DNA from 4 places in the Streptomyces sp. NPDC058671 genome. Region 1 is predicted to be linked to each of the others. Evidence: riboswitches for the same ligand, from Rfam matches in the RefSeq annotation. Region 1 holds a riboswitch; each other region holds the start of a gene.

Region 1 (7,359 bases):
TGGGTGGCGGACAGCCCGGACAGCCGCGAGTGGCGGGATCTCGAAGAGGTCTGCTGACCACTGCCCGTAGGCTGTACGGGATCGTTCACTGGGGTTCCGAGGAAGGCACGCGCCGGACATGACGCAGCAGGAAACTGACGAGCAGACCAACGACGGGTTCGTCGTGGACACGGAGGACTGCGAGGCGCGCGAGCTCGCGTACCGCGAGCGCGGCACGGCGCGCCCCATCACCGTCGTCGGCAACCCGGTGCTCCACAAGGAGTGCAAGGACGTCACCGAGTTCGACGACTCGCTCGCGTCCCTCATCGACGACATGTTCGCCAGCCAGAAGGCCGCCGAGGGCGTGGGCCTCGCGGCGAACCAGATCGGTGTGGACCTCAAGGTCTTCGTCTACGACTGCCCCGACGACGAGGGCGTCCGCCACACCGGTGTCGTCGTCAACCCCGTCCTCCAGGAACTCCCGGCCGAGCAGCGCGCCCTGGACGAGTCCAACGAGGGCTGCCTGTCCGTGCCGACCGCCTACGCCGAGCTGGCCCGCCCCGACTACGCGGAGGTCCACGGTCAGGACGCCCAGGGCAACCCGATCAAGGTGCGCGGCACCGGCTACTTCGCCCGCTGCCTCCAGCACGAGACGGACCACCTGTACGGTTACCTGTACATCGACCGCCTCTCCAAGCGCGACCGCAAGGACGCCCTGCGCCAGATGGAAGAGGGCACCCCGCGCTACGAGACGGTGCCGAACGCCTGATCTCCGCACCGACGCGAAAGGCCCCGCACTCCTCGGAGCGCGGGGCCCTTCTCGTACGAGCGGGTCCTAGAAGTCCTCGTCCAGGTCCACCGAGCCCTCGACCGCCACCTGGTAGGCGGACGGGCGGCGCTCGAAGAAGTTGGTCAGCTCCTGGACGCCCTGGAGCTCCATGAACGCGAACGGGTTCTCCGAGCCGTACACCGGGGCGAAGCCGAGACGCTGAAGGCGCTGGTCGGCGACGCACTGGAGGTACTCGCGCATCGACTCGGTGTTCATGCCCGGCAGGCCGTCGCCGCACAGGTCGCGGCCGAACTGCAGCTCCGCCTCGACGGCCTCCCTCAGCATGTCCGTGACCTGCTGCTGAAGGTCCGCGTCGAACAACTCCGGCTCCTCCTTGCGGACGGTGTCCACGACCTCGAAGGCGAAGTTCATGTGCATCGTCTCGTCCCGGAACACCCAGTTGGTGCCCGTCGCCAGGCCGTGCAGCAGGCCGCGGGAGCGGAACCAGTACACGTACGCGAAGGCGCCGTAGAAGAACAGGCCCTCGATGCAGGCGGCGAAGCAGATCAGGTTCAGCAGGAAGCGGCGCCGGTCGGCCTGGGTCTCCAGGCGGTCGATCTTCTCCACCGAGTCCATCCAGCGGAAGCAGAACTGCGCCTTCTCGCGGATGGAGGGGATCTCCTCGACGGCGTCGAACGCGGCGGCGCGGTCGTCCGGGTCGGGCAGGTAGGTGTCCAGCAGCGTCAGGTAGAACTGGACGTGGACGGCCTCCTCGAACAGCTGGCGCGACAGGTACAGGCGCGCCTCCGGGGAGTTGATGTGCTTGTACAGCGTCAGGACCAGGTTGTTCGACACGATCGAGTCGCCGGTCGCGAAGAACGCGACCAGGCGGCCGATCATGTGCTGCTCACCGGGGGTGAGCCTGGCGAGGTCGGCGACGTCCGAGTGGAGGTCGACCTCCTCCACGGTCCAGGTGTTCTTGATCGCGTCGCGGTAGCGCTCGTAGAAGTCCGGGTAGCGCATCGGACGGAGGGTCAGCTCGAAGCCCGGGTCGAGGAGGTTCTTCCGGTCGGTGGAGCTCATCACTGGCAGGCCTCGCAGGACTCGGGGTTTTCGAGGGAGCAGGCGACGGCGTCTTCCGGGGTCGCCTGGACGGGGATCGGGGCGGCGGCCACGGTCGACGCCTGCGCGGCGCGGGCGATCCGGGTCGCCGGGCGGGAGCGCAGGTAGTACGTCGTCTTCAGGCCCTGCTTCCAGGCGTACGCGTACATCGACGACAGCTTGCCGATGGTCGGTGTCTCCAGGAACAGGTTCAGCGACTGCGACTGGTCGAGGAACGGGGTGCGGGCGGCGGCCATGTCGATCAGACCGCGCTGGGGGATCTCCCACGCCGTGCGGTACAGCTCGCGGACCTCGGCCGGGACCCAGGTGAAGCCGGCCACCGAGCCGTTGGCGTCGCGCAGCGCCTCACGGGTCTGCGCGTCCCACACGCCGAGCCGCTTCAGCTCGTCGACCAGGTAGGAGTTGACCTGGAGGAACTCGCCGGAGAGCGTCTCGCGCTTGAAGAGGTTGGAGACCTGCGGCTCGATGCACTCGTAGACGCCCGCGATCGAGGCGATGGTCGCCGTCGGCGCGATCGCCAGGAGCAGGCTGTTGCGCATGCCGACCGCGGCGATCCGCTCGCGCAGCGCGGCCCAGCGCTCCGGCCAGTTCAGCTCCACGTCGTAGTGGTCCGGGTGCAGGACTCCGCGGGCGGCGCGGGTCTTGTCCCAGGCGGGGACAGGGCCGTTGCGCTCGGCGAGGTCGGTGGAGGCCTCGTACGCGGCGAGCAGGATCCGCTCGGCGATCCGGGTGGAGAGCGCGCGTGCCTCGGCGGAGTCGAACGGCAGCTTCAGCTGGAAGAAGACGTCCTGGAGGCCCATCGCGCCCAGGCCCACCGGCCGCCAGCGGGCGTTGGAGCGGCCCGCCTGCTCGGTCGGGTAGAAGTTGATGTCGACGACGCGGTCGAGGAAGGTGACGGCCGTGCGGACGGTGGCGTCGAGGCGCTCCCAGTCGATGTCCTGTGCGGTGCTGTCCACGAACGCGCCGAGGTTGACCGAGCCCAGGTTGCAGACGGCCGTCTCGCCGTCGTCGGTGACCTCCAGGATCTCCGTGCAGAGGTTCGAGGAGTGGACGGTGTGGCCGGGCTCGGCGGTCTGGTTGGCCGTACGGTTGGAGGCGTCCTTGAAGGTCATCCAGCCGTTGCCGGTCTGGGCCAGGGTCCGCATCATCCGGCCGTACAGGTCGCGGGCCGGCATCGTCTTGCGGGCCAGGCCCGCCGCCTCGGCCGCGCGGTAGGCGGCGTCGAACTCCTCGCCCCACAGGTCGACCAGCTCGGGCACGTCAGCGGGGGAGAACAGCGACCAGTCGGCGTCGGCGTTGACGCGGCGCATGAACTCGTCCGGGATCCAGTGCGCCAGGTTCAGGTTGTGCGTGCGGCGCTGGTCCTCGCCCGTGTTGTCGCGGAGTTCCAGGAACTCCTCGATGTCCGCGTGCCAGGTCTCCAGGTAGACGGCCGCGGCGCCCTTGCGGCGGCCGCCCTGGTTCACGGCGGCGACGGAGGCGTCGAGGGTCTTCAGGAACGGCACGATGCCGTTGGAGTGCCCGTTGGTGCCCCGGATCAGCGAACCGCGGGCCCGGATGCGGGAGTACGAGAGGCCGATGCCGCCCGCGTGCTTCGAGAGGCGCGCCACCTGGTGGTAGCGGTCGTAGATGGAGTCCAGCTCGTCCAGCGGGGAGTCGAGCAGGTAGCAGGAGGACATCTGCGGGTGGCGGGTGCCGGAGTTGAAGAGCGTGGGGGAGGACGGCAGGTAGTCCAGGCGGCTCATCAGGCCGTACAGCGCGGTGACCTCGTCCAGGGCCCGGGTGCTGTCGTCCTCGGCGAGACCGCAGGCGACGCGCAGCATGAAGTGCTGCGGGGTCTCGACGACCTGGCGGGTGATCGGGTGGCGCAGGAGGTAGCGCGAGTAGAGGGTGCGCAGGCCGAAGTAGCCGAAGCGGTCGTCGGCGGCCTGGTCGATCGTCGCGTCCAGGCGGGCCGCGTGCTGGGCGACGAACTCGGCGGTGCGGTCGGCGATCAGGCCCTCGCGGTGACCGACGGCGACGGAGGCGGAGAAGGAGAAGGCGCCCTGGCCGGCCGCCTCGTCGGCGATGGTGACGGTGAGGAGCCGGGCGGCGAGCCGGGAGTAGGCCGGGTCCTCCGCGATCAGGCCCGCGGCCGCCTCGGTGGCCAGCTCGCGCAGCTCCGCCTCGTCCGACGTGGCGCTGCGGCCGCGGAGCGCGGCGGCGGCGACCTTGCCGGGGTCGGTGTCGGGGAGATCGGCGGTGAGGTCGGTCAGGGTCCGCAGCAGCACGGTCCCGGGGCCGTCGCTCTCGACCGCGGAAGCCTCGGCGGACGCCGGATCGGCGGGCGCGATGGTCACGTGGGGGCTCTCCCTCGCTCGGCTCGGGGCCGCGGCGGGGGAAGGCGGGCACGCGGGCGTCCGTAACGCCGGACGCGACGCTTCCACCGGCCCACTCCGCGAGGCCCGGACGTCAGTGGCACCCGGAACGGACGGACCGGGTGCGCTGCCGGCAGGTCCTCGGACTCACCTCGTACGAATGTGATGTATCCGTACGAAGCACACCGTTGCGGGACAGTTCCGGATTCGCGCCGGATTCCCCTGCGTCGACAGCGAGCACGAGCATACATGTGGGGGGCTCCGCTGATCGCACCCCCCACATGTTGTGTCGCCGCCCGGCTTCAGAACTCCAGGGCGTAGGTGAGCAGCAGAAGGCCGGGGGTCGGTTCCCAGTCCCGGTGGGGGGTGCGGACGAAGCCCAGGCGCTCGTAGATCCGGTGCGCGGAGCGCATCCTCACGTCCGTGGAGAGCACGATCCGCTCGCTCCCCGGCAGGGCCCGGGCGCGGTCGACGCAGGCCCGTACGAGGGCCTCTCCGACGCCCCGGCCGCGGGCCTCACGGGCGACGGCGAGCATCCGGAACTCGGCCTCGCCCGTCACCGCGATGTCCGCCCAGCGGGTGTCGCCGGTGGCGAAGGTCACCCCGCCGAGGAGCGTCCCCTCGGCGTCCTCGGCGACGAGCACCTCGCTCTCGCGCGCCCGCCGCGCGGTGTCCCGCAGGATCTCCAGGTAGAAGTCCTCCGCCCCGTGCTGCAGCAGCCCGTCGTTCAGGTAGGTGCCGGCGGTGAGCTCTCCGAGCGCCTCGTACTCCTCGGGCCGTACCGCCCTGATGGTGAAGTCCATGGGGGAAGTGTGCCTTCCCGGGGACGCGAAGGGGCCCGGGATTCCTGGTGGAGATCCCGGGCCCCTTCGCGTGCGGCCGTGCGGGGGCCGATGTGTGGGGTCAGCGCGTCTCGGCGGCGAGTTTCGGCATGTCGGTCTGCACGCCGGTGTCACCGGCGTCGGCCGTGTAGTCCGAGGGGGAGGTCTCGTCGATGCCCTCGGGGGCCTTGACGGCCTTGAGGACGAAGGTGAGGACGACCGTGACGAGGAGGTTGAGGACGAAGGCGGTGAGACCGATGTAGCCGATCTCGCCGATCCCCGGGATCTCGGCGGAGGAGCCGCCGAAGTGCTTCTGGGTCGGGCTGGCGACCCCGTACGCGGCGACCGTGCCGTAGAGCATGCCGACGGCCCAGCCGGCGAGCAGTGCCCAGCGGTGGAACCAGCGGGTGAAGAGGCCGCCGACGAGGGCCGGGAAGGTCTGAAGGATCCAGATGCCGCCGAGCAGCTGGAAGTTGATCGCGACCGTCTTGTCCATGGTGAGGACGAAGGCGAGGGCGCCGACCTTCACCAGGAGCGAGACGATCTTGGAGACCTTGGTCTCCTGCGCCGGGGTCGCGTCCTTCTTGATGAAGTCCTTGTAGATGTTCCTCGTGAAGAGGTTGGCCGCGGCGATCGACATGATCGCGGCCGGGACGAGCGCGCCGATGCCGATCGCGGCGAACGCGACGCCGGCGAACCAGTCGGGGAACATCGTCTCGAACAGCTGCGGGATGGCGAGCTGCCCGTTCTTCACCTGGATGCCGGCGGCGATCGCCATGAAGCCGAGCAGCGCGAGCAGGCCCAGCATCAGCGAGTACAGCGGCAGGATGGTGGTGTTGCGGCGGATGACCTCACGGCTCCGGGACGACAGCGTCGCCGTGATGGAGTGCGGGTACATGAACAGGGCGAGCGCCGAGCCGAGCGCGAGCGTCGCGTACGTCCACTGGCCGGCCTCGCCGGGGACGAGCGACCCGCGCGGCTTGTCCGTCGCCGGGTTGGTCTGCGCGTACGCCTCGCCGGCCTTGGCGAAGATCTCGTCGAAGCCGCCCAGCTTGATCGGGATGTAGATGATCGCCACCGCGATGACGATGTAGATCAGGGTGTCCTTGACGAAGGCGATGAGCGCGGGCGCCCGCAGGCCCGAGGAGTACGTGTACGCCGCGAGGACACCGAACGCGATGAGCAGCGGCAGGTCCTTGATGAACCAGTGGGTGGTCTCGCCGCCGCCGACGCCCATCACGTCCAGGACGGCCTGGATGCCGACGAGCTGGAGCGCGATGTACGGCATGGTGGCGAGGATGCCGGTGACCGCCACCGCGAGGGACAGGCCCTTGGAGCCGTAGCGGCCGCGTACGAAGTCCGAGGTGGTGACGTAGCCGTGCTTGTGCGAGACCGACCACAGGCGCGGCAGGAAGGTGAAGATCAGCGGGTAGACCAGGATCGTGTACGGCACGGCGAAGAAGCCGGCCGCGCCCGCCGCGTAGATGGCCGCCGGGACGGCGACGAAGGTGTACGCGGTGTAGAGGTCGCCGCCGAGCAGGAACCAGGTCACCCAGGTGCCGAACGAGCGGCCGCCCAGGCCCCACTCGTCGAGGCTGTTCTCGTTCTCCGCCCTGCGCCAGCGCGAGGCGAGGAAGCCCATGACCGTGACGGCCAGGAAGAAGAAGATGAAGACGGCGAGTGCGACGCCGTTCACGCCGTCCTTCATCGCGCGTCACCACCCTTGCGGCCGCGCTGGTCGATCTGCCACAGCTTGTAGGCGACCATGGTGAGCACGGTGGAGACCAGCACCCAGAGCATCTGGTACCAGTAGAAGAACGGGATGCCGGCGAGGAGCGGTTCGGTCTTCGCGTAGGAGCTCACCCAGAGCATCGCCACGAACGGGGCGAACAGACAGAGTCCGATCACCACCCGCATGGGTGTGATGGTGGGTTGTTTCCCTTGTGTCGTATCTGGCGCGTCTGACATGGCGATTCCCGTCCCCTCGCTGATCACCTCGTTAATGGTGGGGAAATCTAGGGGACGGCCACGCTCCACGGAACCCCTGTCCGCATAACGGAAGTGATTCATGGGGCCGTCGGGGTCGCCGGGTCAGAGCCAGCCCTCCTTGGCGGCCCGTACGCCCGCCTCGAAACGGCTGCGCGCGCCGAGCCGGTTCATCAGCTCCGAACTCATCCGGCGCACGGTCCGCAGGGAGATCCCGAGCCGCCGGGCGGCGATGTCGTCCGTGCAGCCGATGCCGAGCAGCATGAGCAACTCCCGCTCCTGCGGCGACAGGTCGTGCGCGTCCCGGCGCGGGGTCTCGCCGAAC
Region 2 (7,359 bases), on a different contig from region 1:
GGGGACGTGATGTGTACTACTCGGTAGCAAGAGCGCCCGTCATCTGGTGGCCGGAACGGCTCCACCGCCGTGACAGGAGCGCCTTTGCCCGGCTACTCGGTCACCGGCCGTGCCGCCGCCTCGAGCAGCACGTCCAGGTCCTCCGGCGTCCGCGGCTCCGGCGCGTCCGCGGCCAGCAGGCCCCGCGCCCGCAGCAGCCTGGCCACGGCCGTCCCCCAGGGCCTTCGCAGCCGGGCCGCGTCGAGCAGCGCGTCGTCCGCGAGCAGCTCGGCGACCGGACCCGTGCGCAGACCGGCGGGGGAGAGCACCGCGGCCTCGTCCGCCCACCGCAGCGCCAGGTCCACGTCGTGCGTCGCCATGAGGACCGTCGTCCCGGCCTCCCGAAGCCGCCCGAGCGCGTCGAGCAGCCGTTCCTGCCCGTGCGGGTCGAGCCCGGCCGTCGGCTCGTCCATGATCAGCACCCTCGGCCGCATGGCGACGGCCCCCGCGATCGCGGCCCGCTTGCGCTGACCGAACGACAGCAGATGCGTCGGCCGGTCCGCCAGGGCCACGATGTCCAGCGCCTCCAGAGCCTCCTGGACCCGCAGCCGCACCTCGTCCTCGGGCAGCCCCAGGTTCATCGGACCGAACGACACGTCCTGGCCGACCGAGGCGGCGAACAGCTGGTCGTCCGGATCCTGCGTCACCAGCTGCACGGTGGTCCGCAGCCGGGTCAGCCCCTTCCGGTCGTACGCCACCTCCGCCCCGTCCAGGAACAGCGAACCGCTCCCGCAGCGGAGCCCGCCGCTGAGCAGCCGCAGCAGGGTCGTCTTGCCGCTGCCGTTGCGGCCGAGCAACGCGACCGCGCGCCCCCGCACCACCGGGAAGTCCACGCCCGTCAGGACGGCCGGCCCCTCCTCGTAGGCGAAGCCCGCGTTCACCAGCTCCACCACGGGAGCCGCAAGGGAGGCGGGCGGCGAAGGCGGCGGAGGCGTCACGGACGTCACGGCAGGAGCCTTTCCAGTACGAGGGTGAGGGCGACGAGCCCCGCGAGCAGCGCGCCCGTGGCGGCGAGGAACCGGCGCGACAGCACGCACCCGGGCACCAGCACCCGCAGCGTCCCGTCGTACCCCCGCCCGGCGAGCCCCGACTGCAGGCGCTGCGCCCGGTCGAAGGCCCGGACGAACGTCGTCGCGCCGAGACCGGCGAGCGAGCGCCAGGCCGCGGCCCGGGTGGTGTGCCCGAGCCGGGCGGCCTGGGCCTGCCGGATCCTGGACAGCGAGTCGAGCAGCAGGAAGATGATCCGGTACATCACGAGCGCCACGTCCACCACGGGCGCCGGCACCCCCGCCCGGACGAGCCGGGGCAGGACGTCCGAGACCGGGGTGGTGAAGGCGAACAGCAGCACCCCGAGCGAAGCCGCCGCGGTCCGCAGGAGCAGTTCGACCGCCTGGACCGGACCTCCCGGGGCGAACGCGACGACCCCGCGGGCGCCGCCCACCTCGAAGAGCAGCGGAACGGCACCCGTGACGCAGAAGCCGAGCGGGACGCGGAACGCCTGCCAAAGGGCCCTGCCCGGCACACCGGCCGGCCCGAGCAGCACCCCGAGCGTGACCGCGGCCACGAGTACAGCCCCCGGCCACGGCGGCAGACAGACCGCGCACAGGGTCAGACCGAAGCCGAGGAGCGCCTTCTCGGCGGGATGACGGCGGCGCCAGCGACTGCTGTGCGCCGCCGCGTCGATCGGCAGCATCGGCGGCTACGCGTCCCGCCCGTCGGCCGGAACCCCCGGGCCGCCCTGCTCCCGGGCTCCGGACGCCACGACCGCACCGTCGACGGGGCCCCCGGCAGCCCCGGATGCCCCAGGGATCTCAGGGATGCCGGCGGCCCCGGAAACCCCGGCGGCCCCGGAAACCCCGGCGGGCGCGGAGGCCCTGGCAGCCTCCGATGCCCCAGCGGGCTCAGCGGGCTCAGCGGCCCCAGCGGCCCCAGCGGCCCCAGCGGCCCCAGCGGCCCCAGCGGCCCCAGCGGGCCCGGAGGCCCCAGCGACCCCGTGGGCCTCAGCAGGCCTGGCGGCCTCAGCGGCCCCGGCAGGCCCGGCGACCCCCGATGCTTCAGCGGCCCCGGCGGCTCCAGCAGGCCCGACGACCCCCGATGCCTCAGCAGCAGCCCCGGCGGCCCCGTCCACTGCGGCCGCGCCGGCCCGCGCGGCGCCCTGCCTGCGCCCTCGCCGCAGACCGAAGTAGTACGCGAGGACCCCGGCGCCCAGCGCCGCCTGGAGCGAGAACAGCGCGGACTCGACCTCCCCGGACGGCGGCTCGTACAGCGGCGTGAACCACGGCTCGTAGTCCGGCCGGAGCTCCGTGATCGCGGTCTCCGCCTCCGCGTCCGCCCCGGTGAACGGTTCCTCCTTGTGGTCCCCGAGCCCCAGCGCGAGCGGCAGTACCGCGAGCGCCGCGACGACGAGCAGCAACAGGGCGTTGATCTTCGCGTTCCGGCTCATCGCGCGGCCGCCTCCTCGCGTCGCTCCGCCGTCCGCCCGGCGAGGACGCCGAGCCGGATCAGATCGCCCTTGCTGGACTGCGTGAGCAGCCGCATCACGAGCACGGTCAGCAGGCCCTCGCTCACGGCCAGCGGAATCTGCGTCACCGCGAAGATCCCGCCGAACTTGGCGAGCGCGCCGGCCACGCCGCTGCCCGGGTCCGGGAAGGCGAGCGCCAGCTGCACACTGGTCACGCAGTACGTCGACAGGTCGGCGACGAACGCGCCGAAGAAGACGGCGACCATCAGCGGCGTACCGGACCGGCGCAGCAGCCGGTACGTGCCGTAACCCGCCCAGGGGCCGACGATCGCCATCGAGAAGACGTTCGCGCCGAGCGTGGTGAGCCCTCCGTGGGCGAGCAGCAGGGCCTGGAAGAGCAGGGTGATCGTCCCCAGGACCGCCATGATCGGCGGCCGGAACAGGATCGCGCCCAGACCCGTCCCGGTCGGATGCGAACAACTACCGGTCACGGACGGCAGCTTGAGAGCCGAGAGGACGAAGGTGAAGGCGCCGGCGGCGCCGAGCAGAAGAGTGGACTCGGGGTTGGACCGTACCTCGCGGGTCAGCGCGCGGACCCCGTGGACGATGAACGGTGCGGACGCGACGCCCCAGGCGGCCGCGTGCACAGGGGGTAGGTACCCCTCGGCTATATGCATGGTTGGGAGACCCTCTCCAGCACCTCGTGGATGGACAACGCACCCTGGCCGGTCTCCTGGCTGACGGTCATACGCCCGGACTCCGCCTTCCCACACCACGGCGGTCTCCCGTCGCGGTCCAGTGGCTTCCCCGAGGGTGACATCCCGCGGGGGTGGAGCCGGACCTCCCGATCACAGTGGCGAGGGCCGCACCGGTACTGCACCGGTTTCCCGTACACCAAGGCCCTGCGACACTAGTGCGTTGACCAGGTACATCACAACACGGTCGCCACCCGGTGCGGCTTCTCGCTCACACAGCGCTGTCACTCCTTGCGGTAGGCGTACGCCTCCGACGCCGCCGCCACCACCGCGTCGAGGTCCGCTCCCGCGCTCGCCGTGACCAGCGCGGCGACCGCGCCCTCGACGAACGGCGCGTCCACCAGACGGGAGCTCTCGGGAAGCTCGTCGCCCTCGGCGAGCAACGCCTTCACGGTGAGCACCGCGCTCCCCAGGTCGACCATGATCGCCACGCCGGCGCCCCGGTCCGCGGCCTTCGCCGCCTCGCAGATCAGCTCGGAACTCGTCCCCAGACCACCGTCCGGAGTCCCGCCGGCGGGGACGATCGGCGCCAGGTCGCCGCCACCGGACAACCCCCTGGCGAGCTCGGCCACGGCTGTCGCGACGGCGGCACTGTGCGAGACGAGCACGATGCCGACCCGCACGGAACCGTCGCGGACCGGCGCGCCCCGGCTCGCGGCGCTCATGACGCCCCCTCCGCACGCGCGGTGTCGTCCAACGCGGCGAACAGCAGCGCGGACGAGGTCGCCCCCGGATCCTGATGCCCCACCGACCGCTCGCCCAGATAGCTGGCCCTGCCCTTGCGCGCCCGCAGCGGTACGGTCGCGAGGGCGCCCTCCTCGGCTGCGGCACGGCCGTCCCCGAACGACTCCCGCAGGCCCTCCACGGCCGGGAGGAGCGCGTCCAGCATCGTCTTGTCGCCCGCCTGCGCGCCGCCCAGCTGCGACACGGCCGTCACGCCGGAGCCGAGCGCCTCCGCCAACCGCGCCCGGGTGACCCGCTCGTCGTCGCCGAGGGTCTTGCCGGTACGACGCAACAGCGTGCCGTACAGCGGTCCCGACGCGCCGCCCACGGTGGAGATCAGCTGCCGTCCCGCGACGGTCAGCACCGCGCCCGGCGTCGCCGGCGCCTCCTCGGCCAGGGTCTCGGTGACGGCGGCGAACCCCCGCCTCAGATTGGCCCCGTGGTCGGCGTCGCCGATGGCCGAGTCGAGCTCGGTGAGCCGGTCCGCCTCACGGTCGACGGCCTCGGCCACCGCGGTCAGCCAGCGCACCAGGAAGTCCGCGCCGAAGGTCTCTGTCATGCCGGTCCCCTCTCCCATCCCTCGTCTCACCGACCCCAGCGCAGCGCGGGCGTCTGCACGGGAGCGTCCCAGAGGCGGAGGAGTTCCTCGTCCACCTCGCACAGCGTCACCGAACAGCCGGCCATGTCGAGCGAGGTCACGTAGTTCCCGACGAGGGTACGGACCACCGGCACGCGGCGCTCGCCCAGGACGCGCTGCACCTCGGCGTTGAAGCCGTACAGCTCCAGGAGGGGAGTCGCGCCCATGCCGTTGACCAGCGCGATCACCGGCCCGGACGGGCGGAGGTCCTCGACGACGGCGTCGACGGCGAAGTCCGCGATCTCCCGGGAGGTCATCATGGGCCGCCGCTCACGGCCCGGCTCGCCGTGGATGCCGATGCCCAACTCCAGTTCCCCGGCCGGCAGGTCGAAGGTGGGGCTGCCCTTGGCGGGGGTGGTGCACGCCCCCAGGGCCACGCCGAAGGACCGGCAGCGCGCGTTGACCAGGCGGGCGATCGCCTCCACCCGTTCGAGGGGCGCGCCCTCCTCGGCGGCGGCGCCCGCGATCTTCTCCACGAAGAGCGTGCCGCCGGTGCCGCGCCGCCCCGCCGTGTACAGACTGTCCGTCACGGCGACGTCGTCGTCGACGAGGACCTTGGCGACCTGGATGCCCTCGTCCTCCGCGAGTTCCGCCGCCATCTCGAAGTTCAGCACGTCTCCGGTGTAGTTCTTGACGACGAACAGCACCCCGGCGCCGCTGTCGACGGCCGCCGCGGCCCGCACCATCTGATCGGGCACCGGAGACGTGAACACCTCCCCGGGACAGGCGGCCGCCAACATCCCGGGCCCCACGAACCCCCCGTGCAACGGCTCGTGCCCGGACCCGCCGCCGGAGACCAGGGCGACCTTCCCCGCCACGGGCGCGTCCCGCCGCACCACGACCCGCCGCTCGACGTCGACGGTGAGCTCGGGATGAGCCGCCGCCATCCCCCGCAGCGCGTCGGCGACCACGGTCTCGGGAACGTTGATGAGCATCCTCATGGATACCTCCTGGTGAGACTGGCGGGCTAGCCGCTCGGCAGGGTCTTCGCAGGTCAGAACGGGTGAGGGGGCTGCGCGGTACTGACGCTGACTCGCCGCTGTCCCATCTGATGATTCGTCAGATGGGGCTCGCGGGGGGTGGGCTTTGCCGGTGCGCATCGTGGTCGCCATTATCGGCACGAGATCGCCTGTACGCACGAGCGCGTGGGAAACGCTCTCGTCGTGGCCCAGGATGACGTTCCTCCCCTCGCCATCCCGCGGGGTCCCGGTCAAAAAGTACGGCGATCTCGCCGGGCGACGAGGGAAGACCCCCGTCACCTCTGGACGATCATGGATCGGGGACGTTTGGAAACCTCGATGGGGCGCAGACGTTCGTTCACGCCAGCTTTATTCACCAAGGTAGGAGACGCATCATGGGCATTCTGGCTTGGATTCTCATCGGGCTTCTCGCGGGTCTCATCGCGAAGGCACTGATGCCGGGCAAGGACCCGGGCGGCATCATCATCACCATGCTGATCGGTATCGCGGGCGGTCTGCTCGGGGGCTGGCTCGGCAAGGTCATCTTCGGTGTCGACTCCATCGACGGCTTCTTCGACCTCTCGACCTGGATCGCCGCCATCGCCGGCTCCGTCATCCTCCTCGCCGTCTACCGGCTGGTCACCGGCAACAAGCGCCATCACAGCCACGCCTGAGCGACCCAGCCCCATCCCTGGACGGACACGGCCCCCCTCCTTGCGAGGCGGGGCCGTTCCGCTGCCCGCCGAGGCGTCACCGCCCGACGCGTGGCCGCTGCCACGCACCGACGGACGTCGCCTGCCTCCCCGCAGACACCGCCCCCTGCGAGGAAGCCCCCAGCCTGTTGGTGCAAGGGCCCCGCTTCCATGCCCTGTGAGAGTCACGCCTCCCAGGGCGCGCAGCGTCGCACGTTGTGCGCGAGGGCCTGGAGTACGTCGGTACGGGTCGGCTGGGTGGGGAGGAGGCGGTTCAGGTCACAGGGCATGTCGGGCTGTTCGGGTGGCAGGAAGCCGAGCTGGGCCACGCGGGCCATGCCGCGTGCCCGGGACTGTGGTGCGGTGGGGTCGGCCAGCAGTGGTCCGTCGACCGGGCGGTCGGATTCGTCGAGGAAGTCGAGGCACGCACGTTCGAGGTCGGCCGCGGTCAGCCGGGCGGGGCCGGCGGTGACCCAGTGGAGGCCGGGGGCTGTGGTGTCGCCGCGAAGCTGGGCTTCGGTCAGTGCGGTGACGTAGTCGACGAGGGTCTCCATCGGGAGGATGTCGGTCCAGTGGTCGGGCTGGACGGGCAGTGCGCCGGGTCGTGCCTGCAGCAGAGCGGTGAAGAGGGCATGCGGGAATTGGTGTCGAGGCGGAGTGGGGGCGTTGCGGGCGGCGAACAGCAGGGCGGTGCGCACGATGGCGACGGGCTGGCTGCAGTGGGCGGCCAGTTCTTCGGCGCGGCGCTTGGACCGGCCGTAGGCCCGCATGGAGCGGGCGGCGAGATCGTCTCCCGGGACCTCGAAGGCGGCTGCGGCGGAGGAGAGCAGGACCACGGGTACGCGGGCTTCCTCGGCGAGTTCGAGAATCCTGCGGGTGCCGTCGGCGTTGACGTTGGTGAAAGCGGTGGGGTCACGGGGGGCGAAGTCGGTGACGGCCCCGCAGTGCACGATGACGTCGATGCCGGCGGCCAGTTCGCTGCGCTGACGGGGGCTCAGTCCCAGGCCGTCGATGCTCAGGTCGGCCTGCAGGCAGGCGGTGGCCCCCTCGGGCCGGCGGCGGTGGACGAGTGCGGTGACATCGTGGCGCGCTG
Region 3 (7,359 bases), on a different contig from region 1:
ACATCAGCCGCTCCTCGATGTGGTCCGCGCGGAGGTGCTCGGCGGCGATCGAGCGGGCGATGGAGCGGCCGTGGCGGGCCGAGTGGTACGCGATCACGTCGGCGGCGGCGATGGCCTTCACGGCCGCCACCGTCATGAGGTCCGGGTCGCCGGGGCCGAGGCCGACGCCGTAGAGCTTTCCGGTGGCGGTCACTGCTGGATCTCCGCTTCGTGGGCGATCGCGTTGATCGCGGCGGCCGTCATCGCGCTGCCGCCGCGCCGGCCCCGCACGACGAGGTGTTCGAGGCCGAGGTCCTGGGCGGCGAGGGCGTCCTTGGACTCGGCGGCGCCGATGAAGCCGACCGGTATGCCGAGGACGGCGGCGGGCTTCCCCGCGCCCTCGGCGATCATCTGCAGGAGGTGGAAGAGGGCGGTGGGCGCGTTGCCGATGGCGACGACGGAGCCTTCGAGGCGGTCCCGCCACAGTTCGAGGGCGGCGGCGGAGCGGGTGGTGCCGAGCTCGGCGGCCAGGTCCGGCACGGACGGGTCCGAGAGCGTGCAGACCACCTCGTTGTCGGCGGGCAGCCGCCTGCGGGTGACGCCGCTCGCGACCATCTGGGCGTCGCACAGGATCGGCGCGCCGGCCCGGAGGGCGGCGCGGGCGCTGGCGACCACGCCGGGGGAGTAGGCGATGTCCCGCACGAGGTCGGTCATGCCGCAGGCATGGATCATCCGGACCGCCACCTGGGCGACGTCGGCGGGCAGGCCCGCGAGATCCGCCTCGGCGCGGATCGTGGCAAAGGACCGGCGGTAGATCTCCGCCCCGTCCTTCTCGTAGTCGAACATGGTGTCGCTCTCGCTCATCTCGTGTGGGACGTGGGGGGCGTGTGGTCGACAGGGGTACGGGCCGCTCCGACCGCTGCGGGCAGGGAGGCGCGGGGGGTGGGGACGCCGTCCACCCGGTAGGTGTCGTCGCCGGTGGCGAGGACCTCGATCCAGTCGCCGTACGGGTGTCCGCAGCCGCGTGCGCATCCGGAGAAGTGCACGGGCACCGGCCCCGCGGGCACGGCGCGGGCGTCCGCCCGTACGTCGGCGAGGGACTTGGCGCACCCGTGCCGGCCGGTACAGACGGTGACCCCGGCGCCGGGGTCGTCGGACCGGGTGATCAGCCCGTACGCCGCGAGGCGGGCGAGCCGGTCGGCGGGTCCGTCGACGGCCGACCCGGTGCGGGCCGCTTCCGCCGGCCTGGTGGGGCCCGCTTCCGCCGCCCCGGTGGGGCCGGCTTCCGCAGGGCCCGTGGGGCCGACGACGACCGCGCCGCGCCAAGGCGTCAGCCGCACCTCGTCGGCCGGCAGCAGGGCCCGTAGCTGAGCGGCGGTCAGCCGGCCGAGCGGCGCGAGGACGTACAGCGCGTCGGCGCCGAGCACCCCGGGTGCCGGCGGCCGGGACACGGGCAGCGGTGGTGCGGGTACGGGTACGGGTTCGGCCGCGATCCCGGCGGCGGCCAGGGCGCGGGCCCAGTCCGGCACGTGCGCGTCGGGCAGTTCGCGGGGTCGCCAGGCCCCGTTCCCGGCCGCCTCGGCCGCGTCGAGGAACGCGAGGGCGGTGGCGAGGGCGGCGCGGACGGCGTCGGCGGCGGCGAGCCGGAAGACCTGCGGCCCCAGGTGCAGCAGGACGGATCCGCCCTCGTCTGCGACCAAGCTCACATCCCCGCCGAGCGGGGCCACGTCGCCGCGACCGTCGTCCAGGACGAACAGGAACCGTCCCGAGAGGGACGCCGCCCGGGGCTCGGCGCACAGTGCGGCGTCCAGTCCGCGCGCCCACAACTGCACGTCCGCGTAGCCGAGTCCGTCGAGTCCCGCGGTGGGCGAGGCGACGATGTTGCGGACGCGCTCGTGGGTGGGGGAGGGCAGCAGGCCCGCGTCCGCGAGGAGCGCCGCGAGCGCCGCCCCGCAGTCGTCCGCGAGGCCCCGCAGCTCCGCGTTGCCGCGCGAGGTGATGCTGATCCGGCCGTCGCCCAGGGTCTCCGCCGCGGTCGCGAGCGTCGTGACCTGATGAGCCGTCAGGAAACCTGCGGGAAGCCGCAGTCGGGCCAGGCGGCCGTCCTCGGCGGGATGCAGGCGCAGCGCCCCCGGGCAGGCGTCGCCACGGTCCCGTATACGAGCTTCGCCCGGATCGGGCGTCGTGGCTGGGGTGGGCGGCATGGCGGCGAGCATACATACGGGGAACCGGGCGGCCACCGGGTGTGATCAGGTCGACTCGGTGGCCCGTCCCGCCCCTCCACCGCACGATCTAGGATGCAGATCGGCATGGGGTCCCCGGACCCCGGGGAGGAAGCCCGGTGAGACTCCGGCGCGGTCCCGCCACTGTGAGCCGGTCCGGCTGTGCGCAGCGACGCACTTCGGGGACGGTGAGTCAGGAACTCCCTTCCCCGAGGTCTCGGCTTCGCCCGAGCAGGGGAGGCCCCGACCCATACGACCACCCGGGGCGCGGACAACCCCGAGGAAGGCCTGCGCTCGCCATGCTTCTGCTGCTGTCGCACTCCGACACCGACCTGCTCAGCGCCCGCGCGGCGAACGCTGCCTCGGCCGGCGGCCCGGTGGAGTACCGCTTCGCCAACCCCGCCCGTCTCCCCCTCTCCGACCTGCCCGCCCTCCTGGACGGCGTCGACCTCGTCGTCGTCCGGCTCCTCGGCGGTCTGCGTTCCTGGGAGGAGGGGCTGGACGCGGTCCGCGCCGCCGGAAGGCCCGTGGTCGTCCTCAGCGGCGAACAGGCCCCCGACGCACAGCTGATGGAGGCCTCCACCGTCCCCATCGGCGTCGCCACCGAGGCCCACGCCTACCTCGCGCACGGCGGCCCGGGGAACCTGGAGCAGCTGGCCCGCTTCCTCTCGGACACCGTCCTGCTCACCGGCCACGGCTTCGAGGCCCCGGCCGCCGCCCCCACCTGGGGCCCGCTCGACCGGACCGCGCGGAACGAGAGCGGCCCGGCCATCGCCGTGCTCTACTACCGCGCCCACCACATGAGCGGCAACACCGGCTTCATCGGCACCCTGTGCGACGCGATCGAGGACGCCGGCGCGCGGCCGCTCCCGCTGTACGTCGCGTCCCTGCGCGCCCCCGAGCCGGAGCTGCTCGACACCCTCCGTGGCGCCGACGCCATCGTCACGACCGTCCTCGCGGCGGGCGGCACCAAGCCGGCGCAGGCGCAGGCCGGCGGCGACGAGGAGGCCTGGGACGCGGGGGCGCTCGCCGCGCTCGACGTGCCGATCCTCCAGGCGCTGTGCCTGACCGGTTCGCGGTCCGCGTGGGAGGAGAACGACGAGGGCCTCTCGCCGCTGGACGCCGCCAGCCAGGTCGCCGTGCCCGAGTTCGACGGCCGCCTGATCACCGTCCCGTTCTCCTTCAAGGAGATCGACGAGGACGGTCTGCCCGCGTACGTGGCCGACGCCGAACGCGCCGCCCGCGTCGCCGGGATCGCCGTCCGGCACGCCCGGCTCCGGCACATCCCGAACGCCGGGAAGAAGCTGGCCCTCGTCCTCTCCGCGTACCCGACGAAGCACTCCCGCATCGGCAACGCCGTCGGCCTCGACACCCCCGCCTCCGCCGTCTCCCTCCTGCGCCGACTGATCGCCGAGGGGTACGACTTCGGGCCCGCCGAGGAGCTTCCCGGCCTCGTCTCCGGCGACGGCGACGAGCTCATCTACGCCCTGATCGAGGCCGGCGGCCACGACCAGGACTGGCTGACGGAGGAGCAGCTCGCCCGCAACCCGGTCCGCATCCCGGCCGCCGACTACAAGCGCTGGTACGCGACGCTCCCCGAGGAGCTGCGGACGCACGTCGAGGAGCACTGGGGCCCGCCGCCCGGCGAGATGTTCCTCGACCGCTCCCGCAACCCGGAGGGCGACATCGTCCTGGCGGCGCTGCGGCGCAGGAACCTCCTCATCCTGATCCAGCCGCCGCGCGGCTTCGGCGAGAACCCGATCGCGATCTACCACGACCCCGATCTCCCGCCGTCCCACCACTACCTGGCCGCCTACCGCTGGATCGCCGCCCGCACCGAGGACGGCGGTTTCGGCGCCGACGCCATGGTCCACCTGGGCAAGCACGGCAACCTGGAGTGGCTGCCCGGCAAGAACGCCGGCCTGTCCGCCGCCTGCGGCCCCGACGCGGCCCTCGGCGACATCCCGCTGATCTACCCGTTCCTCGTCAACGACCCGGGCGAGGGCACCCAGGCCAAGCGGCGCGTCCACGCGACCCTCGTCGACCACCTGGTGCCGCCGATGGCCCGCGCCGACTCGTACGGCGACATCGCGCGCCTGGAGCAGCTGCTCGACGAGTACGCGCAGATCTCCTCCATGGACCCGGCGAAGCTGCCCGCGATCCGCGCCCAGATCTGGACGCTGATCCAGGCCGCCAAGCTCGACCACGACCTCGGCCTCCAGGAGCGCCCGGAGGACGACGGCTTCGACGACTTCCTGCTGCACGTCGACGGCTGGCTGTGCGAGGTCAAGGACGCCCAGATCCGCGACGGTCTGCACGTCCTCGGCGGCGCCCCGGAGGGTGAGGGCCGCGTCAACCTGGTCCTCTCCATCCTGCGCGCCCGCCAGATCTGGGGCGGTACGCAGGCGCTCCCGGGCCTGCGCGAGGCGCTCGGCCTGGACGAGTCGGCCGCGACCCGCACGACCGCCGACGAGGCGGAGGCGAAGGCCCGCGAGCTGGTCGAGGCGATGGAGGCGGCGCAGTGGTCCGTGGACGCCGTCCCGACCGTGGCCGCCGCCTACGGCGCCGAGGTGCACGCCGTGCTCCGCTTCGCCTGTGAGCAGGTCGTGCCGCGCCTGGCCGCCACCACCGACGAGCTGACGCACGCCGTGCACGCCCTGAACGGCGGCTTCGTCCCGGCGGGCCCGTCCGGCTCGCCGCTGCGCGGTCTGGTCAACGTCCTGCCGACCGGCCGGAACTTCTACTCGGTCGACCCGAAGGCCGTGCCGTCCCGGCTGGCCTGGGAGACCGGGCAGGCGCTCGCCGACTCCCTCCTGGAGCGCTACCGCACCGACAACGGGGAGTGGCCGACGTCCGTGGGCCTCTCCCTGTGGGGCACCAGCGCCATGCGCACCGCGGGCGACGACGTGGCGGAGGCGCTCGCGCTGCTCGGCGTCCGCCCGCTGTGGGACGAGGCCTCGCGCCGGGTGAACGGCCTCGAACCCATCCCCCTGGAGGAGCTGGGCCGCCCGCGCGTCGACGTCACGCTGCGCATCTCGGGCTTCTTCCGGGACGCGTTCCCGCACGTCATCGGCCTCCTGGACGACGCCGTACGGCTCGTGGCGGCCCTGGACGAGCCCGCTTCGGAGAACTTCGTACGGGCGCACGCGCAGGCCGATCTCGCCGAGCACGGCGACGAGCGGCGCGCCACCACCCGTATCTTCGGCTCCCGGCCCGGCACGTACGGCGCGGGCATCCTCCAGCTGATCGACTCGCGCGACTGGCGGACGGACGCGGACCTCGCCGAGGTGTACACGGTGTGGGGCGGGTACGCGTACGGGCGCGGGCTCGAAGGGCGCCCGGCGCGGGCCGAGATGGAGACGGCGTACAAGCGGATCGCGGTCGCCGCGAAGAACACCGACACCCGCGAGCACGACATCGCGGACTCGGACGACTACTTCCAGTACCACGGCGGCATGGTGGCCACGGTCCGCGCCCTGAAGGGCACGGCCCCCGAGGCGTACATCGGGGACTCGACCCGCCCGGAGACCGTCCGCACCCGCACGCTCGTCGAGGAGACCTCCCGGGTCTTCCGCGCGCGTGTCGTCAACCCGCGCTGGATCGAGGCGATGCGCCGCCACGGCTACAAGGGCGCGTTCGAGCTGGCGGCGACGGTCGACTACCTCTTCGGGTACGACGCCACGACCGGCGTGGTCGCCGACTGGATGTACGACAAGCTGACGCAGGAGTACGTCCTCGACCCGGAGAACCAGGCCTTCCTGAAGGAGGCCAACCCGTGGGCGCTGCACGGCATCGCGGAGCGGCTCCTCGAAGCCGAGTCGCGCGGCATGTGGGAGAAGCCGGACCCGGAGACGCTGGCCGCCCTGCGCCAGGTGTTCCTGGAGACCGAGGGCGACCTCGAAGGCGACGACGACTAGACCCGTGCGGGCGTGGCGGGATTCCCTGGGCGGCGTCAGCTCAGGGCCAGGGATTCCGGGGCCAGTTCGAGACGGCGGCCCCGGAAACCCGCCCGGAGCCGCCGGTCGTGGCTGACCACGACCAGCGTGCCCCGGTACAGCGCGAGCGCGGCCTCGATCTCCTCCACGAGCGCCGGGGCCAGATGGTTGGTCGGCTCGTCGAGGAGGAGCAGATCGGCGGGCTCGGTGACGAGCCGTGCCAGTTCCAGTTTCCGGCGCTGTCCCGTCGACAGGTACCGGACCGGGGTCGTCAGGTCCCCGGCGGAGAAGAGACCGAGCGCGAGCAGTTCGTCCGCGCGGTCCGCTCCGAAGGCCTCGCCCACCGTACGGGGGTCGGCGGGCGGGGCCGTCTCCTGACGCAGCAGTCCGACCCGGACCGGGGCGCTGACCGTGCCGGCGTCCGGCGCGAGTTCACCCGCCAGGACCTTCAGGAGGGTGGTCTTCCCGGCGCCGTTCGGCCCGGTGACCAGGAGCCGCTCGCCCGCGTCCAGGTGGAGCGCGTCGAGCCGCAGCCGGCCGTCGACCCGTACGCCGGCGAGGTCGACGGGAGCGCCCTCGCCCGCGAGGTCCGCCCGGAAGCGGAGGGGCTCGGGGGGCGCGGGCACCGGGGCGGTGGTGAGCCGGGCGAGCTTCTCGCGGGCGGCCCGGATACGGCTCATGGCGCCGTGCGCCCGTGACCGGGCCCGGAAGGCGCCCGCCCCGCTGAACGAGGCGGGGGCCTTGCGGGGGATGGCGGAGAACCGGTCGATGTGCGTGTCCGCGAGCGCCCGGTACCGGGCGAGTTCCTCCTTCCACTCCTCGTGCTCCCACTGCCTGCGGGCCCGCTCGGCGGCGCGGCCGGCGAGGTAGCCGGAGTAGCCGTTGCCGTAGCGGCGCAGGGTGCGGCGGTCCTCGTCGACCTCCAGTACGGCGGTGGTGACCCGGTCGAGGAAGGCCCGGTCGTGGGAGACGGCGACGACCGTGCCCCGGTGGGTGAGCAGCCGCTCCTCCAGCCAGGCGACGGCCTCGTCGTCGAGGTCGTTGGTCGGCTCGTCGAGCAGCAGCAGTTCGGGCTCGGCGGCGAGCACGGCGGCCAGGGCCAGCCGGGAGCGCTGCCCGCCGGAGAGGCTGCCGAGGGTCCGGTCGCGGTCGAGCGGTCGGGTTTCCCCGAGCCGCCGGAGCGTGGCCTCGACCCGCCGGTCGACCCCGTCGCCGCCCCGGGC
Region 4 (7,359 bases), on a different contig from region 1:
CTTCTGGTGCGGGGCGGCGGCCTGCACGGTCGCGGCCAGGTGGAGCCTGGTCAGCGCCCCGCGCGGGCGTACGGATCCGGTCGTACGGCCGTGCTCGGTGCGGGCCCGGGAGCGGCGCCCGGCCGCGCCCTCGCCGAGACCGGGCACGCTCAGCACCTTCGTACGGAAGGGTTCGGCGGCCTTGACGGCGGCGCGCTCGCCCGCACCGGAGGGCGAGCCCTGCGGGGCGGGCGCCGGCTCCGGGGACTCCTGGGGAGCGGGTACGTCCTCGGGAGCCGGTACGTCCTCGGGCGCGGGGCTCTCGCCCTGCGGCGGAACGCCCCCGCCGGGCCCGCCGTCACCGCCGTCCCCACCGTCCCCGGGACCGCCGTCACCCGGGCCGTCCGGCTCCGGGTCCTGGTCGGGCTCCTCGCCCTTGAACCGCTCCAGGGTCTCGTCGAGCTTCTCCTCGTCGAGGCCGGGCGCGTCGAAGGGCGAGCGCCGCCGCCGGTGGGGGAGGGCGAGCAGCGCGGCCTGCCGAACGTCGTCGGACGTGACGTCGGTGCGTCCCGCCCACGCGGCGAGCGCGGTCGCGGTGCGGGCCATGACGATGTCGGCGCGCATCCCGTCCACCTCGAACGCGGCGCAGGTCGCGGCGATCTGGAGCAGGACGGCGTCCCCGAGCGTCACCCGCGGCAGCAGCGCGCGGGCGGCGGCGATCCGGTCGCGCAGCTCGGCCTCCTCGCCCGCCCAGCGCGCGGCGAACACGGCCGGGTCGTCCTCGAAGGAGAGCCGTCGCCGGACGACCTCGACCCGCTGCTCGGGCTCGCGCGACGCGGCGACCTCCACCGTGAGCCCGAACCGGTCGAGCAACTGCGGCCGCAGCTCGCCCTCTTCGGGGTTCATGGTCCCGACGAGCAGGAACCGGGCGGCATGCCGTACGGAGACGCCTTCGCGTTCGACGTACGAGGAGCCCATGGCGGCGGCGTCGAGCAGGAGGTCGACGAGGTGGTCGTGGAGCAGGTTGACCTCGTCGACGTACAGGATGCCCCGGTGGGCGTCCGCGAGGAGCCCCGGCTCGAAGGCCTTCACACCGTCGGCGAGCGCCCGCTCGATGTCGAGCGCACCGACGAGCCGGTCCTCGGACGCGCCGACGGGCAGCTCGACCATCCGCGCGGCCCGTTCGGCCCCGGAGGCGTCGTCGTGCGGCCCGTCGGGGCAGCCGGGGTCGGGCGAGCCCGGGTCGCAGCTGAACCGGCAGCCCGGCACGACCGGCACGGCCGGCAGCAGACCGGCGAGCGCCCGGACGGCGGTGGACTTCGCGGTCCCCTTCTCCCCCCGCACGAGGACACCGCCCACGGCGGGGCTGACGGCGTTCAGGAGCAGCGCGAGCCGCAGGTCGTCCATGCCGACGACGGCGGTGAACGGATACCGGGTGCTCATCGGGTGGTCACTCCTTCGGATCGCTGAGGTTCGCACGACGGCCCGCGGCCGCCGCCGGTGGGCGGCAGCCCACAGGGGCCACCCCACTGTTCTCGACACGTGGTTCGGGTGGTGCGGGTGGGGATCCCGGCGGCCGGAGGCCGTGCGCACCACCGGCGGCCCGCGGCCGGGCCTCCGGCCCGGCCCGCCCCCGCGCTCACGGCGCCCCCGGCGGCACGAACGGCAGGCCCGCCGGGGCCCCCTCCTCGATCAGCCGCAGCAGCGCGTCCGTGTCCGCGTGCTCCTCGATCAGGTCGCCGAGCCGGTCGAGCTGTTCCTCGCGCAGCGCCCCGAACGACGTGTCCGGCGCCGGCACGAACCGCCGCCCGGCCGCCGCCGCGACCTCGCGCAGGAACGCCCGCCGGAACCCGTCGCTCTCCAGGGAGCCGTGCCAGTGGGTCCCCCGGACGGAGCCGACCCGGCAGCCGTCGAGAGCGCGTCCCGTGTCATCGGAGAAGAACGGCTCCCCGCCCTCCACCGAGGCGACCCCGTGGTGGATCTCGTATCCCTCGGCCCGCTCCCCGAGCGCCACCCCGACCGGCCGGGCGAGGGTCTTCCCTGGCGCGAACCGGACCCGTACGGGCAGCAGTCCGAGCCCGTCGACGGCGCCCGCCCGCGATTCGACCTCGTCCTCGATGTGCTCGCCGAGGATCTGGAAGCCGCCGCAGATCCCGAGCACCGGCAGCCCCGCGGCCGCGCGGCGGGCCAGCTCGTCCGCCAGGCCCCGCTCCCGCAGCCACGCCAGCGCCTTGACCGTGCCGCGCGTGCCGGGCACGACGACGAGGTCCGCGTCGACGAGTTCCTCGGGCCGGTCGACGAACCGGACGACCACGCCGGGCTCGGCCGCCAGCGCGTCGACGTCCGTGAAGTTGGACATCAGCGGTACGGCGCAGACGGCGACCCGCAGGACGTCCGCGCCGACCGGCGGCGCCACGACGGACTCGCGGACGGTGCCGCGCAGCGACACCCGGAGGCCGTCCTCCTCGTCGATGCCGAGCCCGTGCGCGTACGGCAGGACGCCGAAGGTCCGGCGCCCGGTCAGCCCGTGCAGCATGTCGAGCCCCGGTTCGAGCAGGGTCACGTCACCCCGGAACTTGTTCACGAGGTACCCGGCGACGAGCGACTGGTCCTCGGGGCTCAGCAGCGCCGTCGTGCCGAAGAACTGGGCGAAGACGCCGCCCCTGTCGATGTCCCCGACCACGACCACGGGCAGCCGCGCGGCTCGCGCGATGCCCATGTTGACGATGTCCGTGCGCCGCAGGTTGATCTCGGCCGGGCTGCCCGCGCCCTCGCAGATCACGGCGTCGTACATGCCCCGGAGTTCCTCCAGGCACGCCATCACCGGCTCGAACAGTTCCTTCTGCCGTCCCCCGTGGTAGCCCTTCGCGCTCAGTTCCCCCACCGGTTTGCCCATCAGGACGACCTGGCTGGACCGGTCGCTGCCGGGCTTGAGCAGCACCGGGTTCATCAGCGCGGTCGGCTCGACGCGGGCGGCCTGCGCCTGCATGGCCTGGGCCCGCCCGATCTCGGCGCCCTCACGGGTCACGAAGGAGTTGAGGGACATGTTCTGTCCCTTGAACGGCGCCACCTTCAGGCCCTCGCGGACCAGCCAGCGGCAGATGCCGGCCGTCACGACGCTCTTGCCGGCGTCGGACGTGGTCCCGGCGACGAGCAGCCCCCCACCCCTCATGCGTTCCTCCGCTTCAGCGCGCTCACGATCAGCCGGCCGCCCGCGCAGGCGGCCAGGGTCAGTGCGGTGACCCGGCGGGACAGCCGGACCGCCCGGTCGATGTCGGCGACCTCGACGGGCCGCCCGTCCCCGTTGAGCACCGGCCGGTGTTCGACCCGGCCGGCGTACGAGAGGGTCCCCCCGAGCCGTACGCCGAGCGCGCCCGCGAAGGACGCCTCCACGGGACCGGCGTTGGGGCTGGGGTGCTGCGAGGCGTCCGCCCGCCAGGCCCGGACGGCCCCGCGCGGGTTCCCGCCGGCGACGGCGGTGAGCGCGGCCGTCAGCCGGGCCCCGGGCCAGCCGGCGACGTCGTCGAGCCGGGCCGAGGCCCAGCCGAAGCGGCGGTGGCGGGGGGACTTGTGGCCGACCATCGCGTCCAGGGTGTTGACGGCCCGGAAGCCGAGCAGGCCGGGCACGCCCGCGACCGCGCCCCAGAAGAGGGCGCCGACCACGGCGTCGGAGGTGTTCTCGGCGACCGATTCGACGACCGCGCGGGCCATCGCCGGTCCGTCGAGGGACTGCGGGTCGCGTCCGCACAGGTGCGGCAGCCGTTCCCGGGCCACCTCCAGGTCCCCCGCGGCGAGCGCCCCGCCGATCGCGCGGGCCTCCCGCCCCAGGGTCGTACCGCCGACGACGGCCCAGACGGAGGCGGCGGTCAGCGCCACGGCGGCGGCCGGCCGGTTGCGTACGGCCCGTGCGGCGAGCGCGCCCAGGGCGGCGGTGGAGCCGACGCAGACGGCGGTGTGCAGGGCGCCCCAGCCCCGGTGGTCGTGGTGGAGGCGCTGCTCGACCGCGGCGGCCGCCCGGCCGAACGCGGCGACGGGGTGCCCACGGCGGGGGTCTCCGACGAGCAGGTCGACGGCGAGACCGGCGGCCGCTCCGTAGGCGAATCGGTCCGGGGAGAGGCGGCTGGTTCTTCTGCGGCCGGGCATGGCGCGTGTCCTCACTCAGGGTCCGCGCCCTGGATCGACGTGACCGGCGGCGAGAGTTCCTGACTCCCGGACCCCTCGGATCCGGTCACAGTGGCGGGACCGCGCCGGATTCGCACCGGACTTCCTCTGCTGCCGCCGTAATGGCCTCGGCAGTCCACCACGCCCCGAGAACAGCCGTCAACTCACCTTGACCTGCACCGCGTCACTGTGCGAAGCGCCACAGACACGACGGCAGGGCGGCCCGTACCCGAAGGTACGGACCGCCCGGCCGGTGTCCTGCGAGACCGTCAGACGACGATGAGGTAGATGCCGTACGCGACGGCCGTGAGGCACAGGGCGAAGCAGGCGTAGGCGCCGGTGCGGGCCAGGGCGGCGGAGCCTCCCTGGGCGGCGGCCTGCTCCTGCTTGGAGAGGCCGATGATGCCGAGGGTGAAGAGGCCCACGAGGGCGACGGTCGCCGCGAGGCTGACTCCGAAGACGGAGCCGAGGGCTGCCCAGTCGATCTTCATGTCGTTCGTTCCTTAGACCGTTGCGGCGGGGGCCGGGGGAGCGGCCGGGTCGGTGGGAGCCGGCGCGGGGATGGTGGTCTTGAGGTCCTCGTCCGCGACGGCGGCGACGGAACCGGCCGGCGGCGGCGGGGTGACGGCCGCCATGGCGGTGGTCACCACACCCGCGGGCTCGGCGTCGAGGTCGTCGGCGGTGACGTTGTGGTGGTCGACCGGCTTGCGGCGGGACAGCGACCAGATGACGGCCGATCCGCCCACCAGCAGGACCGCGACGGCGGCGATGCCCCAGGGGCCCTGCTTGGTGAGGAACTCGGCACCGGCGCCGACCAGGCCCGCGGCGGGCAGGGTCAGACCCCAGGCGACGAACATCCGGGTCGCGGTCGACCAGCGGACGACCCCGCCCTTGCGGCCGAGACCGGCGCCCATCACGGCACCCGAGCAGGACTGGGTGGTGGAGAGGGAGAAGCCGAGGTGCGAGGAGGCCAGGATGACCGTGGCGGCGCTGGTCTGGGCGGCGAAGCCCTGCTGCGGCTGGAGGTCGGTGAGGCCCTTGCCCATGGTGCGGATGATGCGCCAGCCGCCGAGGTAGGTGCCGAGGGCGATCGCGACGCCGGCGGAGACGATGACCCAGAGGGGCGGGTTGGAGCCGGGGGCGACGACGCCCTGGGTGACCAGGGCCAGGGTGATGATGCCCATCGTCTTCTGGGCGTCGTTGGTGCCGTGGGCGAGGGAGACGAGACCCGCGGAGGCGATCTGGCCGACCCGGTAGCCCTTGGCGGTGTGCTTCTCGTCGGTCTTGGCGCCGATCTTGTACGTCAGCCGGGTGGCCAGCATCGCGGCGAGACCGGCGACGAGCGGCGCGGCGATGGCCGGGATGAGGACCTTGGTGACGATGGTCGGGCCGTTGACCGCGGACCAGCCGGCCGACATGACCGCGGCGCCGATGAGGCCGCCGAAGAGCGCGTGGGAGGAGCTGGACGGCAGGCCGAGGAGCCAGGTCAGCAGGTTCCACAGGATGGCGCCCACGAGCGCCGCGAAGATCACTTCTGTACGAATGCCCTCTTCGTTGATGATCCCGCCGGAGATCGTCTTGGCGACCTCCACGGACAGGAACGCGCCGACGAGGTTCAGCACGGCGGACATGGCCACCGCCGTCTTCGGTTTGAGAGCACCGGTCGAGATGGTCGTGGCCATCGCGTTCGCGGTGTCGTGGAAACCGTTCGTGAAATCGAACACGAGAGCTGTCACGACCACAATGGCGAGCAGCAGCGTGATGTGTTCCATTTACCCAGGCAATCGTTTGACGTCAGTGGCTAGCCGAACGTAGGCAACCTGAGTGAACGGAAGGTGAACTGGGTCAGGCGTTGTGGTGTCCCGATCCGGTGTCAAGGGATTCCGCTTACGGTCCGGGCGCGCGAACCGTCCACGATGCGGGCACCCGCAACCCCGGGTAATCCCGGCTTTCACCAGGCATAGGCGACCTGCCCCGGTTCCTCCCCCGCCACCCGGTTCCGCTCCCTGGACCGCGCCACCCGACCGGGCGACCCCGCGAAGGAGACCCATGTCACTCCCCGGAGTGGCCCGGAGGGGTCGCGTCACTCAGCGCAGTGGCCGGAAATGAACCCCGCCTCCCCCCACACGGGTCCGTCCGGTGGCACCTCGCGGCCTCCCTGCCGAGACTGGGGGCGTGCGCCCGGCTACAGCGACGGCAGCGGCCGTCACCACCCTGCTCGGTGTCGGCGCGGCCGCGGTCGCGGCCGGCCGGTACGCCAGCGACGTCGCCCTCAAGGCGCCGTCCGGACCTCCCCTGCCCGGGGACCCACGACTCACCGTGCACACCGTCGGCCCCGAGCGGATCACCCTCACCCGCAGCCTGGCCTCGCTGCGCCCCGGTACGTACGGCCTCGAAGGCCCCCGCCTCCACGCCGTCGTCGGCCCCGTCCTCGACCGGGTCCCGCACACCGCCGACACCGTCGTCCGGCGGCTGGAACGGGTCGAACTCGGGGCGCTCGGCCCCGGCGCCCGCGTCCGGTTCACCCCCCAGCTGCACCGCGGCACCCCGCTCGGCGCCCTCGGGCTCGCCCACGAGGACGTCGAGATCCCCGGCGAGCTCGGCCCCCTCCCCGCCTGGCTGGTGCCCGGCCCCCGCCCGACCTGGGTGATCGCCCTCCACGGCCTCGGCACCACCCGCGAGCACCCGCTGAACGTCGTCCCCTTCTACGCGCGCCGCAGGGTCCCCGTCCTCCTCCCCGCCTACCGCGGCGACGAAGGGGCGCCCGCCGTCCGGGACGGCCTGGCCCGGTTCGGCGACTCCGAGTGGCGCGACGTCGACGCGGCCATCCGCTACGCCGTCCGCCGGGGCGCGGACTCCGTCGTCCTGCACGGGTGGGGGACCGGCGCCTCCATGGCCCTGCGCGCCGCCGCCGAGTCGGGGGTGCGCGACCGGATCGCCGGCCTCGTCCTGGACTCCCCGGTCCTGGACTGGGAGGCCACCGTCCGCAACCTCGCCGCGGCCCGCCACGTCCCGGCCCCGCTGCTCCCGCTCGCCGTCCGCGCCGCCCAGGGCAGGACCGGCCCGCACGGCGATCTGCTCAGGGCCGCCTCGGCGCCCGACGCCCTGCGCGTCCCGGTCCTCCTCCTGCACGGCCCCGACGACACCATCGCCCCCTGGGAACCGTCCCTCGAACTCGCCGCCCGGCGCCCCGACCTGGTCTCGTCGCAGACCGTCCGG

What was found. A riboswitch is a leader RNA that binds a small molecule or an ion and turns the genes downstream of it on or off. The one in region 1 is predicted to bind cobalamin.
Region 2: another riboswitch for cobalamin. It lies ahead of ACFWV2_RS17160 (energy-coupling factor ABC transporter permease); the one in region 1 lies ahead of ACFWV2_RS11855 (ribonucleoside-diphosphate reductase subunit alpha).
Region 3: another riboswitch for cobalamin. It lies ahead of cobN (cobaltochelatase subunit CobN); the one in region 1 lies ahead of ACFWV2_RS11855 (ribonucleoside-diphosphate reductase subunit alpha).
Region 4: another riboswitch for cobalamin. It lies ahead of ACFWV2_RS26980 (cobalamin biosynthesis protein); the one in region 1 lies ahead of ACFWV2_RS11855 (ribonucleoside-diphosphate reductase subunit alpha).

What each region holds. Positions count from the first base shown of each region.
Region 1 is NZ_JBHXSA010000007.1:264,780-272,138, reverse strand. It holds gene ACFWV2_RS11870 (hypothetical protein) at 1-57, shown strand, start outside; gene def (peptide deformylase) at 119-748, shown strand; gene ACFWV2_RS11860 (ribonucleotide-diphosphate reductase subunit beta) at 815-1,831, opposite strand; gene ACFWV2_RS11855 (ribonucleoside-diphosphate reductase subunit alpha) at 1,831-4,209, opposite strand; cobalamin riboswitch at 4,342-4,481, opposite strand; gene ACFWV2_RS11850 (GNAT family N-acetyltransferase) at 4,530-5,030, opposite strand; gene mctP (monocarboxylate uptake permease MctP) at 5,131-6,756, opposite strand; gene ACFWV2_RS11840 (DUF3311 domain-containing protein) at 6,753-7,016, opposite strand; gene ACFWV2_RS11835 (LuxR C-terminal-related transcriptional regulator) at 7,140-7,359, opposite strand, start outside.
Region 2 is NZ_JBHXSA010000012.1:79,590-86,948, forward strand. It holds gene ACFWV2_RS17145 (ATP-binding cassette domain-containing protein) at 93-977, opposite strand; gene cbiQ (cobalt ECF transporter T component CbiQ) at 983-1,732, opposite strand; gene ACFWV2_RS17155 (energy-coupling factor ABC transporter substrate-binding protein) at 1,739-2,482, opposite strand; gene ACFWV2_RS17160 (energy-coupling factor ABC transporter permease) at 2,479-3,177, opposite strand; cobalamin riboswitch at 3,206-3,442, opposite strand; gene ACFWV2_RS17165 (PTS-dependent dihydroxyacetone kinase phosphotransferase subunit DhaM) at 3,480-3,920, opposite strand; gene dhaL (dihydroxyacetone kinase subunit DhaL) at 3,917-4,537, opposite strand; gene dhaK (dihydroxyacetone kinase subunit DhaK) at 4,564-5,556, opposite strand; gene ACFWV2_RS17180 (GlsB/YeaQ/YmgE family stress response membrane protein) at 5,970-6,248, shown strand; gene ACFWV2_RS17185 (SDR family oxidoreductase) at 6,452-7,359, opposite strand, start outside.
Region 3 is NZ_JBHXSA010000001.1:259,923-267,281, forward strand. It holds gene ACFWV2_RS01130 (precorrin-2 C(20)-methyltransferase) at 1-193, opposite strand, end outside; gene ACFWV2_RS01135 (precorrin-8X methylmutase) at 190-843, opposite strand; gene ACFWV2_RS01140 (cobalamin biosynthesis protein CobG) at 840-2,195, opposite strand; cobalamin riboswitch at 2,274-2,423, shown strand; gene cobN (cobaltochelatase subunit CobN) at 2,501-6,118, shown strand; gene abc-f (ribosomal protection-like ABC-F family protein) at 6,154-7,359, opposite strand, start outside.
Region 4 is NZ_JBHXSA010000025.1:69,103-76,461, forward strand. It holds gene ACFWV2_RS26970 (putative cobaltochelatase) at 1-1,422, opposite strand, end outside; gene ACFWV2_RS26975 (cobyric acid synthase) at 1,619-3,151, opposite strand; gene ACFWV2_RS26980 (cobalamin biosynthesis protein) at 3,148-4,122, opposite strand; cobalamin riboswitch at 4,156-4,288, opposite strand; gene ACFWV2_RS26985 (hypothetical protein) at 4,410-4,631, opposite strand; gene ACFWV2_RS26990 (anion permease) at 4,644-5,912, opposite strand; gene ACFWV2_RS26995 (alpha/beta hydrolase) at 6,316-7,359, shown strand, end outside.